Ancylobacter polymorphus: one gene and its partner. The protein of the gene in region 2 interacts with the protein of the main gene of each other region in a pairwise test. Links are inferred from orthologs where the notes say so. Each region holds a gene or a part of one and is shown on either strand. Other genes may lie near its edges.

Region 1 (3,175 bases), 1.9 Mb from region 2 along the record:
TCGGAAGGATGATGGTTTCTATCAGCTTCGCCGAAGCGGGCATGGAGGAGGGGAGAAACGCCCCGGCCTCGCGCAGCGCGGCCGGGGCGTTCAGCCTTCAGCCTCCGCCGGGTCGGCGGGAACGGCGGCTGCCATTGGCTGTTTCCGTTTCCGGAATACGCCTATCCTGCACGGAGCGGCGCAACGCAGGCTGAACGCGCCGTTGGCTGTTGTTCATCCGGCCGCCGGAGCGGCGGACAAAAAAGTGCCCCGGCTCCTTGGGGGAGAAGCCGGGGCTGATGGGCTCGCGTTGGGGCTTGGGGGAGTGGGGATGCCGCGAGCCTAACCTGTGAAACGAGTGGATGATGAGTGCAGTGAGGTGGAGTGTGTGTCCGAAGGGACCGATCAACCCCGCCTTAGCGCACCGCTATGCCTCAGTAGCAGACGGGCCGCTCGACCTCGACCATGCGGCCGGCATCGGTGACCCAGCGGGACTGCATCACGCAGTCGCCGGCCACCTGCTCGACGGGGATCTCGACCGTTGCGACGGGAAGCTGGCGCTTGAAATAGCCGGTCGCGTCGGCCGCGCCGATGAAGAGCGCGGTGAAACCCATGACGGCGGCAACAGCACTGATGGCAATGGCCTTGTACATCGCGGCACCTCATCCACCTGCCGGTGGGGATGCCACCGGGCTTCATTGCGTCCTTAACGCGCTCATCACTTCAACACGAAACTGCAGGCGCAAACCTTCTCTTTCTGCGCCGCCCGTTCTGGCGGCGGCAGCGGAACGATACGTTTCAGGTACGTTCATTCGTCTGCGTCTCGTTTCGTCCGTTAACACCGACTTAACGTGCGTACTCCCGGAAGAGTTCCAAGAGGTAATCATGAAGTCGTGAACAGCGATTATTCCGCGAATACGCAACGCGGCGCCTTCACCCAACGCGGGGCACCCTCGGTGAACACGGCGCGCCGTTCCAGATAGCAGGTCTTGTAGCCCGCGGGCTCCCGCGCCGGGTCGGTCGTCGCGTCGGCGACGGGAAGGAACGGCACGGCGAGAAAGCCCACAAGCACGGCCACCATCCCCGCGATGGCCAGAACACATTTCTTCATCGGTAACATCCCTGCGCCACGGCACTCCGGCCGCTCTGTTGCCTAAACAGATGAGCGCCGCCGGGTTCCGCCGCAAGCGGGTTATTTCGTGTACGAACGATTCGGCCGGGGGTGTTGCCAAGGCGTGTCGAAAACGCCGCCCGGGCTTCTCTTGTCCGCGGGCGGAGGCGCCGCTATAAGCCGCTGCGAACTTTTCGCCCCCACATTTCCAGGGAAACAGACCATGGCGCTCGAGCGCACTTTTTCCATCATCAAGCCCGACGCCACCCGTCGCAATCTCACCGGCGCCGTCAACGCGCTGATCGAGAAGGCGGGCCTGCGCATCGTCGCGCAGAAGCGCATTCAGCTGACCCGCGCCCAGGCCGAGACCTTCTACGGCGTCCACAAGGAGCGCCCCTTCTTCGGCGAGCTCGTGGACTTCATGATCTCCGAGCCGATCGTCGTGCAGGTGCTCGAAGGCGAGAACGCCGTCGCCAAGTACCGTGAAGTGATGGGCGCCACCAACCCGGCCAACGCGGCCGAGGGCACCATCCGCAAGGAATTCGCCCTGTCCGTCGGCGAGAACTCGGCCCATGGCTCCGACAGCCTGGAGAACGCGCAGATCGAAATCGCGCAGTTCTTCTCCGGCAACGAAATCGTCGGCTGATCGCACGATCTGCCGCCCGTAAGGGTGGCAAGGCGTTGAAATCGCACCCCGTCCGGGCCTCCGGACGGGGTGTTTCTTTTTGCGAAGCAGCGTAGACTAAGCTCTCGCAGCATCATTTGCTGAGAAAAATGCGGTATTCGGGCTTGGCCACCGCATGGATTATTATGTATGTTCCCCAAATGGGCGCTGCGGGGGTCCGGCCATGGAGAAGTGGCCCGCAGCGGGGATGCCGTTAATGGCGCGCCAAGAGCGCCCGGGAGTGGGCCCGCCGGAGCCACCTCCTCTTGCCTCACCTCAAATCATGGCGCGCCAACGCCGACACAACTGACTTGGAGTCCCGTCCGCATCCGGACGGGAAGGTGAGGGAACGACCGCAATGAGCTACCTTGAGCCGCTATTCTGGCTGGCACTTCTCAAAATCATCTGGATCAACGTCCTGCTTTCGGGCGACAACGCCGTGGTCATCGCCATGGCCTGCCGCTCGCTGCCCGACAAGATGCGCCGCACCGGCATGATCCTGGGCGCCGGCGTCGCCGTCGGCATGCGCATCGTGTTCACCGCCATCATCGCCGTGCTGCTCGGCCTGCCCTGGCTGCGCATCGTCGGTTCGCTGGCGCTCATGTACATCGCCGTTGATCTCGTGCTGCCGGAAGAGGGCGAGGAAGGTGGCGTCGCCGCGCATGACAATCTGTGGCGCGCCGTCGGCACCATCGCCGTTGCCGACCTGGTGATGAGCCTCGACAATGTCGTCGCCATCGCCGCCGTGGCGGATGGCAACTGGACGCTCATCATCATCGGTCTCGTCATTTCCATCCCGATGATCATCGCCGGCGCGGCGCTGATCATGGGCCTGCTGGCCCGCTTCCCCTTCCTGGTGTGGGCCGGCGCGGCGCTGCTGGGCTGGGTGGCCGGCGAGATGTTCGTCTCCGACGTGAAGGTGCTGGACTATTTCGGCGAGGCCGTCGTCCACCACTATGAATATGCCGCCGCCGCCGCCGGCGCGGTGATCGTGCTGGCCACCGGCTGGGCGATCTCCCGCTTCAAGGGCGGGGCCCACGCGGCGGGCCCGCACGGCTCCTGACCTGAACGGGGCTTCCCTCCCCCTCGGCGCCCGCGACTCGGCAAGAGCGCGGGCGTCGGGCGTTTCAGGGGTGCTTTCTGGCGCAAATTATAATGTATGCCAGAAAGGGGGCGGGTATTCCCTCTGACATCTGAACAAGACCCGACTCTCAGAGAGGACATGATGGATTTCTCAAGCCCGATCTTCTGGGTGGCCTTGCTCCAGATCATCTGGATCGACCTGCTGCTCTCCGGCGACAACGCGGTGGTGATCGCGCTCGCCTGCCGTTCGCTGCCGGAAAAGCAGCGCAAATGGGGCATTCTGCTCGGCGCCGGTGCGGCGGTGGGCCTGCGCATCATCTTCGCCCTCGTGGTGTCGT
Region 2 (3,024 bases):
GATCTTCACGACCAATGGAAGGCCCGGGGCAAGATAAGGCTCGAGGATCGCGGCGGTGGAAATCTGGATTTCCTCGACGCCCTCCGTGCCGGCGAACGTGTTGTGAAGGGAAGCCGCGCCGCTATGCCCCGGCTTCAAGCGGATTTTCACGCGCGCATTCTCGGACGACAGGCCACAATTCAACGCGACAATCATGCCCGCCAATCCATTGGCACGGATGTTGGCGGTGAGCAGACGGAACGTCTCGCTCACCGGCTCAAGACTGACGGCTCGTTCGCAGTAAGGATTTTGAGCAGCGATGAGGGAATAAAGTCCCTGATTTGCCCCGATATCTACAAAAATGAACGGGTAATCGATTTCCCGCAGATAATTCGAGTAAAATGTTCCATAGGTCCCGTTAACGCAGAAACGAAAGGTCGCGTCGTTCCCATTTTCCGTCAAAAACACACCGTAGAATGAACGCACAATATTACGGTTGAATAGTTTATTTATCTTGCGAACGACGACTCGCCGGACCCTTCGCGGCGCCTTGGAAACGAAACGCAACCACCCCTGCGTTCTGAGCACGTCCAACATACCCATGCATGCCTCTGACAAAGGAGAGGGGTGAAAGCGGCTCGGCCGCCTCGCCGGCACCCTACCAGAAGTCCGGCACGGCCCCGCACAGGTTACCACCGATGCGCACCGGCGCCACGGCAATCGCGTGCCCGCTGCCATCCGTCTCCACCGCGAGCCCCGACAGCGTGCCCGGCCCGGTCGCCGGCTCGAAGCGCGACGAGCCGATCTTGCGGGTAAAGCGGCGCAGCGGCTCCTCCTTGTCCATGCCGATCACCCCGTCATAGCAGCCGCACATGCCGACATCGGTCATATAGGCGGTGCCGGCGGAGAGGATGCGGTGGTCGGCGGTCGGCACATGGGTATGGGTCCCGATGACGAGGCTCGCCCTTCCGTCGCACCAATGGCCGAAGGCCTGCTTCTCGCTGGTGGTTTCGGCGTGGAAATCGACAATGGCCGCATCCGCCACCAGTCCCAGCGGGGCCGCGTCGAGCTCGCGGTCGATGGCGGCGAAGGGGTCGTCGAGCGGCTCCATGAAGGCACGGCCCATCATGTTGACCACCAGCACCTGCGCGCCATTATTCGCCTCGATCAGCGCCGCCCCGCGTCCGGGCGTGCCGGGCGGATAATTGGCGGGGCGGACGAGGCGCGGCGCACGCTCGATGAACACCAGCGCTTCGCGCTGGTCGAAGGCGTGGTTGCCGAGCGTGACCGCGTCAGCGCCAGCCTCCAGGAACTCCTCATAGATCGCCTCGGTGATGCCAAAGCCACCGGCGGCGTTCTCGCCATTCACGACGACGAAATCGAGCGCCCATTGGCGGCGCAGGCGCGGCAGGTGCTCCAGCACGACCTGGCGGCCGGGACGCCCGACCACATCACCGAGGAAAAGAAGGCGCATGCGTCACTCCTCGGCCGGGCGGACGACACCGGCATCGGTGGCGATGGCGTCGAGCCGCTCATCATGTGCCTCCGCCGGCACGGCGGGCAATTCCTGCACCGCGAAGGCATAGCCCAACGCTTCGACGCGCTTGGCGTGGCGCAGCAGGCTGAGCGTGCGATCATAGAAGCCCGCTCCATAGCCGAGCCGGTTGCCGCGCGCATCGAAGCCGGCGAGCGGCACCACGAGCACATCGGGCGAGACAGCGGGCGCGTCCTCCGGCGGGGCGGGAATGGCCATGCGGCCGGGACCGGCGGAGGGGATTAGTTCGACCCCCGCCTCCCACAGCCGGAACAGCAGCGGCTTGCCGATTTCCAGCACGATCGGCAGGGCGATGCACGCGCCGGCCTCTCGCAGCCGACGCACCAGCGGACCGGTATCGATCTCGCCGCCAATGGACGCGAAGACGGAGACGACTTCGCCCCGCACCGCGCCGAGCCATTCCATGGCGTGGGCAGCAGCCGCTTCCGCCGCCGCCGCGCGCGCGGCAGGCTCAAGCGCCGCCCGCCGGGCGAGGGCCACGGTGCGGAGGCTGGCCTTGTCGAGTTGGGCGTCTGTCACAAGAGGCATGATGCAATGAGTGCGGAGCCACGATGGCCGTTGGAGGCTCGATCCCGGGAACCTACAACGTAGGTGGGCGCCGTGTGTCCAAGCCCAGGGGCAAGGTCAGGGACAGCTCCCTTTGAGATCGATAAGGCCCCGGAAATATGTGCTCCTGACGAACCCCGCAGCCCCGCGTGACAAATCTAGGACGCCGCAGGGAAAATTGCCAGAGGGGGATGACGGCGGCTGAACAGCTTTCGGTGAACGGGGGCGGGCGCGTCGCGTTTCCGCCAAAGAGTCTCGCCTGGGTCCCGGCTCGGCGCTCCGGCTACGCCGTCGCTGGTCCGGGACACGAAGCGCTGTGTCCCGGACCAGCGGCGCAAGGCGCCGCGCCGATCCGGGACCCAGCGAAGAGTCTTCGGCATGCCCCTCGCCCGGACATCCGCCGCAGCGATCTGTCAGGCCTCACCCCACGGTGAGCATGATCTTGCCGATATGCGCGCTGGTCTCCATCCGGGCATGAGCCTCGCTGGCCTTTTCCAGCGGGAAGCTCTGGTCCATGACAGGCTTGACCTTGCCGGCCTCGATCAGCGGCCACACCTTCTCGACCAGCGACGCGGCGATCGCCGCCTTCTCCGCCTTGGGCCGCGAGCGCAGGGTCGAGCCCATATGCGACAGGCGCTTGAGCATCAGCCGCATGAAGTCGATCTGCACCTTGGAGCCTTCCATGAAGGCGATCTGCACCAGCCGGGCCTGCGGCGCGGCGGCCTCGTAATTGCGGGCAATGTAGGAGCCGCCCACCATGTCGAGAATGACGTTGACGCCCTTGCCGCCGGCCTTCTCCTTCACCACGGCGACGAAGTCCTCGGTCTTGTAGTCGATGGCGACATCGGCGCCGAGCTGGCGGCAGACCTCGCACTTCTCGGCGCTGCCCGCGGTGGTGAACACGGTGGCGCCAAAGGCCTTGGCGAGCTGGATCGCCGTCGTGC

The links.
Region 1: the proteins of K9D25_RS09660 (region 2) and ndk interact in binary tests that used the Escherichia coli proteins (3 or more experiments, as listed by UniProt). The link is inferred for Ancylobacter polymorphus from one-to-one orthologs.

The regions. Positions count from the first base shown.
Region 1 is NZ_CP083239.1:3,916,510-3,919,684, reverse strand. Bases 166-3,024 are described here. They hold ndk (nucleoside-diphosphate kinase), read left to right. Parts: upstream 166-1,313; coding sequence 1,314-1,736; downstream 1,737-3,024. Other genes in these bases: K9D25_RS18720 (TerC family protein), read left to right, coding at 2,980-3,024; K9D25_RS18725 (TerC family protein), read left to right, coding at 2,113-2,817; K9D25_RS18735 (hypothetical protein), read right to left, coding at 884-1,090; K9D25_RS18740 (hypothetical protein), read right to left, coding at 414-632. In the rest of the region: more of K9D25_RS18720, read left to right, coding at 3,025-3,175. UniProt on the Escherichia coli protein: Major role in the synthesis of nucleoside triphosphates other than ATP. The ATP gamma phosphate is transferred to the NDP beta phosphate via a ping-pong mechanism, using a phosphorylated active-site intermediate.
Region 2 is NZ_CP083239.1:2,063,682-2,066,705, reverse strand. Bases 260-2,967 are described here. They hold K9D25_RS09660 (5-formyltetrahydrofolate cyclo-ligase), read right to left. Parts: upstream 2,063-2,967; coding sequence 1,457-2,062; downstream 260-1,456. Other genes in these bases: K9D25_RS09650 (NAD(P)H-quinone oxidoreductase), read right to left, coding at 2,501-2,967; K9D25_RS09665 (TIGR00282 family metallophosphoesterase), read right to left, coding at 638-1,453; K9D25_RS09670 (FkbM family methyltransferase), read right to left, coding at 260-582. Outside these bases: more of K9D25_RS09670, read right to left, coding at 1-259; more of K9D25_RS09650, read right to left, coding at 2,968-3,024. UniProt on the Escherichia coli protein: Involved in the removal of 5-formyltetrahydrofolate.